3 regions of the Paraburkholderia sp. IW21 genome follow, and region 1 is predicted to be linked to each of the others. Evidence: riboswitches for the same ligand, from Rfam matches in the RefSeq annotation. Region 1 holds a riboswitch; each other region holds the start of a gene.
The links. Region 1 has a riboswitch for cobalamin ahead of ACAX43_RS10595 (TonB-dependent receptor domain-containing protein). Riboswitches for the same ligand answer to the same signal wherever they lie in the genome.
Positions count from the first base shown of each region.

Region 2: it holds a riboswitch for cobalamin, as region 1 does, so the genes downstream of both, ACAX43_RS30915 (CbtB-domain containing protein) here and ACAX43_RS10595 (TonB-dependent receptor domain-containing protein) in region 1, are expected to answer to the same signal.
Region 3: it holds a riboswitch for cobalamin, as region 1 does, so the genes downstream of both, cobA (uroporphyrinogen-III C-methyltransferase) here and ACAX43_RS10595 (TonB-dependent receptor domain-containing protein) in region 1, are expected to answer to the same signal.

Region 1 covers NZ_JBGGWA010000004.1:33,571-36,840, reverse strand. Annotated here, with positions in the region: gene ACAX43_RS10605 (cell division protein ZapA) at 111-425, opposite strand; gene ACAX43_RS10600 (ATPase) at 422-778, opposite strand; cobalamin riboswitch at 986-1,242, shown strand; gene ACAX43_RS10595 (TonB-dependent receptor domain-containing protein) at 1,333-3,237, shown strand; gene ACAX43_RS10590 (FecCD family ABC transporter permease) at 3,265-3,270, shown strand, end outside.
Region 2 covers NZ_JBGGWA010000019.1:46,687-49,956, forward strand. Annotated here, with positions in the region: gene ACAX43_RS30900 (hypothetical protein) at 1-31, opposite strand, end outside; gene ACAX43_RS30905 (hypothetical protein) at 30-470, shown strand; gene ACAX43_RS30910 (histidine phosphatase family protein) at 526-1,188, opposite strand; cobalamin riboswitch at 1,245-1,383, shown strand; gene ACAX43_RS30915 (CbtB-domain containing protein) at 1,426-1,647, shown strand; gene ACAX43_RS30920 (CbtA family protein) at 1,659-2,417, shown strand; gene ACAX43_RS30925 (DUF6531 domain-containing protein) at 2,915-3,270, shown strand, end outside.
Region 3 covers NZ_JBGGWA010000012.1:221,861-225,130, reverse strand. Annotated here, with positions in the region: gene cobW (cobalamin biosynthesis protein CobW) at 1-635, opposite strand, end outside; cobalamin riboswitch at 825-1,105, opposite strand; cobalamin riboswitch at 1,198-1,425, shown strand; gene cobA (uroporphyrinogen-III C-methyltransferase) at 1,650-2,471, shown strand; gene ACAX43_RS26270 (cobalamin biosynthesis protein) at 2,468-2,953, shown strand; gene cobO (cob(I)yrinic acid a,c-diamide adenosyltransferase) at 2,950-3,270, shown strand, end outside.

The DNA of each region.
Region 1 (3,270 bases):
CGATGAAGCTGAAACGATGAAACCCACCGAGTGAACCAAACGTTTGCTGAGTTTTCGCTCATGCATTTCGCTTGAATCCGCAGCCGGTCTCAGGACCGGCCTTTCGATATTTACTGCATGCTGTACTGCTGAATCACAGTACCCAGTTGTTCGTTCATTTGATGCATTGTACGCCGGATTTCCTCGGCGGGAAATGCTTCTCCGTGTCTCACGCTCGTTTGCAGCTTAAGCAGTTCCGATGCCAGCGACAGCGCAGCCATGACGGCAATGCGATCCGTGCCGCGTACGTTGCTGTTATTGCGGATCTTCGACATTTCGGCGTCGACGCGTGCCACCGCTTCAAGCAGCGCGCCTTCAGTTTCGGCCGAGCAGGCGAGACGATACGGTGCGCCGAGAATCGATACTTCGATCTGCTTGGTGGTCATGCATTTTCTCCATGGCGGGTGACGTCGCGCTCCGCTTCGACCTCGTGCGGTGCGGCCTCGAGCAGATCGAGCTGATTGTCCGGCTCGCTCTGCCCGCGGCCCCGCGGCAGCTTTTCGAGAATCGCATTCAGGCGGACCTGAGCGTCGTCGATCTTTGCCGACAGCGCATCACGTTCCGCTTGCAGCGCATCGCGCTCCTCGCGCATCAACGCGAGGTCGGTACGCGTGGCCTCTGCTTCGGCGCGCGTTTGGGCGAGCTGCTCTTCGAGCGCGAGTCGCGCGTCATTGTGGCGTTGGCTGATCGCGATCAGCTTGCCGATATTTTGTGAAAGTGTTTCGAGTTCGGTGAGCATCTGCTGCGTCCTCTAAAGACATTGCATTTTAGCGCGGAATGTCGCAGGTTCCGACAATTGTCTCGTTTCGAGACGTAACAACATCGCTTTGTGCAGGCTTTTATCGACCCTATGACGAAAAACACCTCGCGCATCGGACAATAACCTGCCCTTAACAGAACAGATCGGGCAGGGTTCGACCGTTCTTGACGGGTCCGAAGGCCGCTTCTAAACTGGCCGCACTTTGGTGCCCGCGCGCGCTTTCAACAGTGCGCGCAGTTAAACGGGAAGCAGGGCGCGGCGTTCGCCTGAACGCGCGAACCTGCGCTGCCCCCGCAACGGTAAGCGACCGCATTCGTCGTGCAGGTCGGTCCTGATTGTGTGTTCGACGCTGAACATGCGAGTGTGCCACTGCGCGTCACGCGTGGGAAGGTGGGATCGATATGTCGCCAGCCCGGATACCGGCCAGAGGGAGAGGGTTGTCTCCGCGCAAACGTTAAAGCGCGCTGACGCCTTGTTACGCATCGGCCTGCGGGGAAGCGGGGCGAGCACGCTATCCACAGGAATGTCATCCCATGCTGTCCCCCATCGCTCGCGCGGCGTTGCTCGCCTTTGCGGGTCTGCCGCTCGTCGTGCACGCTCAGGCTGCGGCTTCATCGTCTTCTTCGTCTTCATCATCATCTTCTTCTGCCGAGACGGGGGCTGCCGGTCTATCGCCCACGGTGTTGTCGCCCGTAGTCGTGACCGCGGAGCGCGGGCCGCAACCGCTCGCTGAGGCGATCCCGCCGACCACGCTATTCGATCAGCAGGACATCGCCGATTCGGCCGCGACCGATTTGCCCGGTCTGCTGCAACTCGCTCCCGGCGCGCAGATCTCGCGCACGGGTGGCCCGGGTTCCACTGCCAGCCTGTTTCTGCGTGGCGCGTCGTCGACGCAATCGCTGTTGCTGATCGATGGCGTGCGAGTCGACTCGGTGAGTCTGGGCGCGCCGCAACTCGCGCAGATTCCGCTCGACCAGATCGATCACGTCGAAGTCGTGAACGGTAACGTGTCGGCACTGTACGGCTCGGGCGCAATCGGCGGCGTGGTACAGGTGTTCACCAAAGCTGGCGGCGACCATCCGCCACGTTTCAATTTTTCGGTGGGCTACGGCAGCTATCACACGCAGACGCAACAGGCCGGCGTGAACGGCGCCTTGGATAAGGACGGCAAGACGACCTTCAGCATCTCGCTCGCGCGCTCGAAAGACGACGGTTTTTCGTCGCTCAATCCTGCGCAGGCCCCTAACGCGAATCCGAACGCGAACGGCTATCTGAACGAAAGTATCTCGGCTTCGCTGCGCCACAAATTTAACGACAAGTGGGACGCAGGCGTCACGTATTTCCAGTCGAACGGCAATAACAGCTACGACAATGCGTACGGCGTGCCGGCCGATCTGAACAACCTGTATAGCAAGGTGCGCCAGGTGTCGGCGTTCGCGAACGGCAAGCTGACCGACTGGTGGACCACGCATTTCGTCGTCTCCGAAGGCGACGACCGTAGCGTGTCGAATACCAACGGCATCTACAACGGCCGCTTCGATACCGACAATCGCCAGTACACCTGGCAGAACGATTTCGCGCTCGCCGCGCAACAGAAGCTGCAGGTCGGCTACGAGCATCTCGATCAGAGCCTCGACTCGGATACGTTCGCGGCGCCTGGCCGGCATGTGGATTCGGGCTTTGTCGGCTATACAGGACGCTTTGGGCGCAACCAGATTCAGGCCAACGTGCGGCGCGATCAGTATTCCGATTTCGGCGGGGCGAACAGTTACTATCTCGGCTACGGTTTCGACATCACCGAGCATTGGAAGGCGACTGCAAGCTATTCGGATTCGTTCCGCGCGCCGAGCTTCGACGATCTGTACTATCCGATCAGCGGCAATCCGTCGATCCAGCCGGAGCGCAGCCACTCGATCGAAGCAGCGTTGCAGTACGCGTCGAATGCGCTTGGCGTGATGCGCCTGAGCGCGTTCCAGACGCGCTATTCGAATCTGATCGACTACCCGCAGGTCACGCCAGGCATCTATCTGGCAGAGAACGTCGGCCATGCGAAGGTGCAGGGACTCGAAGGATCGTGGAGCGGTCACGTGGGCAAGACGGATGTGCGCGCATCGATAACGCTGCAAAATCCCGTCGACCTCGATAGCGATACCGACCTCGTGCGGCGTGCGCGGCGCTTCGCGTCGCTGGCGGTGAATCGCAGCATCGCCGGTTGGCGTGTCGGCGGCGAGTGGATATTGAGCGGCGCGCGCGACGATAGCAGCGGCAAGCTGGGCGGCTACGGCGTGGTGAATCTGTCGGCGCGCTACAACATCACAAAGGCGTGGTACGTGACCGCGCAAATCCAGAACCTGTTGAACAAGGACTATGAAACGGCCTACTCGTATAACTCGCCGCGGCGCGGTGCCTATGTCACGGTCGGTTGGCAGCAGCAGTAACGGGTGCGCCTCTCCGGGTTCAGGCGGATGAAC
Region 2 (3,270 bases), on a different contig from region 1:
TAGCGCCCCGTTCGAAGGATTGCGCCGACATGAACAAGATCCTCATGCTTATTGCCGCGATTGCCGCCTTGTCGCTGAGCGCATGGCTGCCGCAGAGTGCGAATGCCGACGATGCGCCCAGCCCATGCACATCGCTCAAACGTATCGTCGCGACGGCGCCAGGCGGTTTAGCCTCGCTGACGCCGGATGACGGGAGGGGCATCGCGCAACCCTACGGCGATGACGCGCAATGTTCAGCGAACCACGGCAGCTACCAATGCACGTGGACGCCGCACAACGACGCCGGCTCGAATGCGGACGCCCTGCAGGCCGTCGCGGCGGATATCGCATCGTGTTTGCCGGACGCGACGCACGATCAGAATTCGCCGGGACGTCAGCACTTTTATCTAGGCACGCGTGCCAGGCGAACCGATATCACCTTGACGCGTTCTGGTTCGAACAAGCTGAGGCTGGTTGTCTCGGGCAAGTGAGCGGAAGAGGAGTTTCGACGCGGCCAAGCTGTCCCCATGCGCGCAGCCGTAGCCGTTACTGAGTGGCGGGCCACCATGTCCAGCCGCGTCGCGCGCATCGCAACTCGACGACCGAGAGCGGCGCGACTTCGATGCGTGGAAAGACGGCGGGCGACGCCCCGAGCGCATGAACGATCGCTGCCCGGATCACCGGCGCGTGCGTGACGGTGACCACATCTCGCCTATTGCGCGGCGCGCCGCTCGTTGCTTTGCTTGGCGCCGCATCCATTGCACCGCCCATTGCGTCGCTTAACGCAGCATCGCCCGTTAGCCTGCTGATTTCTTCGCTCATTGCATCGAGCCATTGTCCTACCCGCTTGACGAGTTGACTGAATGACTCGCCGTCGGGTGCGGCCGCGTCGGGATCGTGCGTCCATGCAGCGAGATCTTGCGGCGCTTCGACGGCGAGATCAGCGAGACGCCGGCCATGCCATCGACCGTAATCCCTGTCCGCCAGTCCCTTGTGGACGGTTGCGACGAGACCTAAGGCCGACGCCGTCTCGCGCGCGCATACGGCTGGGCTGACGAAGACCGCCACGACGTCCGGAATCGACAGACGCGCTCGCGCCGCGCTGGCTTCGGCGAGGCCGCGTGCGTCGAGTGGATCGTCGGCGGGGAAACGGCCTGCGCGCATTGCGGCGGTCGACGCGTGGCTGACCAGTAACAGCCGTGTGTCCATTCAGTTCATTTCCATGAAGGCCCAGACTAAAGCGGGAGGCGTGCGACCATGCCTGGCGCTATCGAGAGGCAAAGTTTAGCGCGTAGAATAGCGGCACTGCGAAGCACGGAAGCCGGTGAGAACCCGGCGCGGTCGCGCCACTGTATTCGGTATTCACAGCCGAAAGCCAGACCTGAGCTTCGCACTATTCCTTTTCAATCGACTATTGGGGCGCGTTACCCCCAGGAGATGTCCCGTATGACCCACGCTGTTTTCGATTCCGCGACTCTGCCCGCCGCTCAACCCACGCCGATTCCACTGCGTGAGTTGTTGCCCTGGGTCGTGTTCGGCGGCTTGCTGCTGTTGCTCGCGCTTTATTTCGTTGGTGCGGAACAGGGTGCCACGTCACTGATTCCCGGCATGTACGTGCATGAATTCGTGCACGACGGCCGCCATCTGCTCGGCTTTCCCTGCCACTAACGGAGTCGACCATGGTTGGTAAGTTGTTGGTGCGCGGGATGCTTGCAGGCATCGCCGCGGGACTCCTCACGTTCGGCTTTGCCCGAGTGGTGGGCGAGCCGCAGGTCAGTCAGGCGATTTCCTTCGAGGAAAAGACCGAGGCCGCGGGCGCCGATGCACACGAACACGGGCATGAAGAGGAACTCGTAAGCCGCGGCACGCAAGCGGGCTTGGGCCTGTTGACTGGCGTCGTGGCATATGGCGCCGCATTCGGTGGGTTGTTTTCGCTGGTGTTCGCGTATGCATATGGCCGCGTCGGCGCATTGAGTGCACGCGCGTTGTCCGCATGGTTGGCGCTCGGCGCGTTTGTCGCGCTGGTGATCGTTCCGAGCATCAAGTATCCGGCGAATCCTCCGTCAGTGGGCGACCCCGGGACGATCGGGACCAGGACCGGCTTGTTCTTCCTGATGATCGCGATCTCGCTGACGGCGTTGGTGTTTTCGCTGAAGGTGCGGCGCCGCGCGGCGCTGAAGCTGGGCGCGTGGAACGGATCGATTGTGGCGGGCCTGGTGTTCATCGTGATCATTGCTGCTGTGCAGTTGTCGATGCCGACAATCAACGAAGTGCCGGCAGGTTTCCCGGCGACGCTGTTGTGGAAGTTTCGCGTGGCGGCAATTGGGATGCAAGTGATTATGTGGACGACCATCGGGTTGCTGTTTGGCGCAATGGTCGAGCGGAGCAAGCTGTTGATTCCCGCGAGTCGCAGCGCGGCGAAGTCTGCTTACCTTTGATCGAGAGGCGCGACCGCGAGGGCGGTCGCGGTCGCGCGGACGTGCAGCGCCAGAGAAGCCAAAGACATCAGGTACTTGGCGTGCTTGCCAGAATGTTATCCACAGGCTTATGGACAAAAACTGGGGATAACTTTGGAGCGTTCGCTTGAACGGCTAGGTCACGCATAGCTCGGTTTTCATGGGGACGCCCAGTCCCCTTCTTCCTTGTCGGCCCGATGCGGCCTCTCAGCTTCCCTCTACCTTCGCGCAGGAATATCTCGTGGCCGGACTAGTCGCGAGGGCTTTTCTGCGTCTGCTTTTCTTGTTGTCGCCGTTATTGCGTGTCCATGGCCTGCATGTTCTTTCGTGACGTCTTACGGCTTGTTCTGGCTGGCGTCGCAAGCGTCTGTTGCGAGAGGCCAGGGAAGTCACAAGTTTAGGATTTGTCGGATTTCCACTATCGAGTCTTCTTTATAGAGTGCTTGGGCTTCAAACAAGTACAACCAATAAGGATGACTATGAAAAACAAAAGACTTGATGAGAGACCAACGGGAATAACGGCACGCCTGCTCGCCGCATTCATGCTGCTCATGGTCGCGTTTGGCGCCAACGCGGCAGATTACATGCAATGCATGCAGACCTACCAGAAATCTCTCGGGATTCCCGGGACCCCGACCTGCGCTATCCAGGTCGCGGGCACTTCGCCTATGTCGACGGGCCCGGACGATCCCTATAACGCATTGAATTACTACAACTGTCCTAATGCCTCGGATTGGATAGCCGACTATTGCGGCGGCGTACCGGTCCCGCCTCAGTCCGACGACTCCTGCCCCGTCGCGGACCCGGTGTTGCCGGCAAAGGGCATTGTCATGCT
Region 3 (3,270 bases), on a different contig from region 1:
GGAATTTCCTCGCGGATGGTGGCCTCGACTGAAGCTTGATGCGATTCGTCGAGCAAATCGGTTTTGTTCAGAATCACCAGATCAGCCGCAGACAATTGATCTTCGAACAGTTCGTGCAACGGCGATTCGTGATCGAGATTCGGATCGGCTTTGCGTTGCGCATCCACGGCAAGTGGATTGTCGGCGAACTGGCCACTCGCCACGGCGGGACCGTCCACCACGGTGACTACCGCGTCGACGGTAAAGCTATTCTTGATCTGCGGCCAGTTGAACGCCTGCACCAGCGGCTTCGGCAACGCGAGACCCGAGGTTTCGATCAGCACGTGATCGATCTGCTCGCGGCGCTCCACCAGTTTTTCCATCACCGGGAAAAATTCTTCCTGCACGGTACAGCAGAGGCAGCCGTTCGCGAGTTCATACAGTTGGCCTTCAGTCTCGACGCCGTTTTCATCGCAGCCGATCCCGCAACCCTTGAGGATTTCCCCGTCGATGCCGAGTTCACCGAACTCGTTGACGATCACCGCGATGCGCTTGCCGCCCGCATGCTGAAGAATGTGCCGCAACAGTGTGGTCTTGCCGCTGCCGAGAAAGCCCGTGACGATGGTGACGGGGATCTTGCGCATTTGAGTTTGCATCGTGAGGTCCATCCGTAGGAGTTGCACGTGCACGCCGGCGCGTTTGTCTGTATCGGTCAAGCCAACGGGGCTGATGCCCTGAAAGCACGGACGATAACAAAACACGGGGATGAACAACGGCGTTACCCAGGCAACAGAAAAACAGAAAACGCGAATGAGATCATGAACGCAGCGCCGCATCCCCGCGGCGTTCGTTCTTCGTATTCTGGCCGGTATCCGGGCTGGCGAAAGCGCCGCTTCCCCTTCCCGAGCGAGTGGTTTCTCGCCCAGTGGGTATATGCCTACGCGGCCTTGCGCGTGGACATCGAAGCCGGCTCCGCGGCGCCAGGCAATCAACCTGGAACCGCTTTTCGCTTACCGTTGCGGGGGCAGCACAGGTTGACCCTATCCATGGCAGGCGGGCACCCTGTTTCCCGTTTAACTGCATGCGCACGAGCGCGCACACGAGCACCAAAGTGCGTGCGAGTGTAGGCCCGCGGCCCCGCGCCGTCAAGAAAACGCGGGCCTCGGCAGCGGGCCTCGGCAGGGCCTTTCCGCAGTGCCGGCGCCGCCTGTGGTGTGCTATCGTATGCGCGCGTTTGGTGCCCGCACATGCGTTCGCATGTGCAGTTAAACGGGAAACAGGCCGCGCTCGCTGCGCTCAACCTGTGCTGTCCCCGCAACGGTAAGCGACCTGCGGTGCTTTCGCATCGCGCATGCGTTTTTGATGCCACTGTCTGAGGAATCCGACGGGAAGGCAAAACGCATGAGGCCGCCAGCCCGGATACCGGCCAGACGCGGAGGCGGCGAACGTCACGCTGCCGGCCGCCGGAATCCGCGAGGGACGGATGTGAAGGCGCTGAAGCACGACGTGGCGCCGCTGTTTGCGTTTCCCTATGGGAAACGCGCGAGTGGCGTTTATCGTCGTGCGTAATTCTCGTAGCACCGCATGACCTCGATTTCCGCCATCTGGAGCGCATTGCCGCTCCGCCTTTTCCCGCTTGTCACGACATGGCGCACGCCATGCATGCCGCAATGAGCCGCGCCTGGCTGATCGGCGCCGGCCCCGGCGACGTCGAACTGATGACCCTCAAGGCGATTCGCGCCTTGGCGCAAGCCGACGTGGTGCTGGTCGACGATCTGGTGAACCCCGACGTACTGCAGTTCGCGCGCGCCGACGCGCTGGTCGTGTACGTCGGCAAACGGGGTGGGCATCCGTCGACGCCGCAGGCCGGCATCGTCGCGCAGATGCTCGAACACGTGCAGGCCGGGCGCAGCGTCGCGCGTTTGAAAGGCGGCGATCCGTTCGTGTTTGGCCGCGGCGGCGAAGAACAGCAGGCGCTGCATGCAGCGGGCATCGAGGTGGACGTGATCAACGGCATCACGGCGGGGATCGGGGCGCCCGCGGCGATCGGCATTCCGGTCACGCATCGCGATCACACGCAAGGCGTGGTGTTCGTCACGGGCCACGGCGCCGGCAGCGGCGAGCCGGACTGGGCCGCACTCGTCGCCACGCGCATGACGCTGGTGATTTATATGGGCATGCGGCGGCTGAACGATATCGCCGGCGCGTTGCTCGCGGCCGGCATGAGCGCCGACACGCCGTGTGCCGCGATTGAATCCGCGACTCGTCCTGAGCAACGGCACGTGCTCGCGCGACTCGGCGCGTTCGCGGAAGCGGTCTCACGCGCCCGACTCGGCTCCCCGGCGATCGTGGTGATCGGCGGAGTGGCGTCGCTGGCACTCGCGCGGGCCGCTGCGAATACTGGTGAGGCTGGCGCGGTGGGAGGGGCGCAAGCGGCTAACTCGGCGGCGGCGGACGCTTCTGATGCTTCGGACGCTTCGGACGAGCCATGAAAACGCTGACCGTGGGCATCGGCTGTCGCTTGCACAGTTCTGTCGAGCAGATCGAAGCCGCTGTGCGCGCCGCGCTCGGCGCGTATGCATTCAACGCAATCAGCACGATTGCCTCGGTCGACACCAAAGCTCACGAAGCAGGTTTGCTCGAATTCTGCGCACGTCACGCGTTGCCGCTGAAACTGTTCAGCCGCGAGCGGATTGCGGCGACGCCCGTGGACGACCCGTCCGCGGCCGCTCGTGAATATCTCGGCGTAGACGGCGTCTGCGAGCCGTGCGCCTTACTCGCCGCGGCGACCGAATCCGACGCAGCCGACGCACCCGGTGCGGCCCATGCGTCAGTCGCGTTCGAAACGCCCAATGCACGGCTACTCGTGCGCAAAACCGTACACAACGGCGTCACAGTCGCGATCGCATCGACGACTGCTTCACCCGCCCACGAACATACAAACAACGATACCCAAAAACAGGACCTTCCATGAAGACCGACCCCGAATCGCATCAACGCATGACCGAGCGCCGGCGCGAAGGTCACGAGAAAAAGCAGGCCGGCGCCACCGTTGAAAAAGGACTTCTGATCGTCAACACCGGCACCGGCAAAGGCAAGACCACCGCAGCCTTCGGCATGGCTGTGCGCGTGCTTGGGCACGGTATGCGCCTCGGCGTCGTGCAATTCATCAAAGGCGCGCTGCATACCTCGGAGCGCGACTTCCTCGGTGCGATCGCCAATTGCGACTTCGTCACGATGGGTGACGGCTACACCTGGAACACGCAGAATCGCGACGCCGACATCGCCACC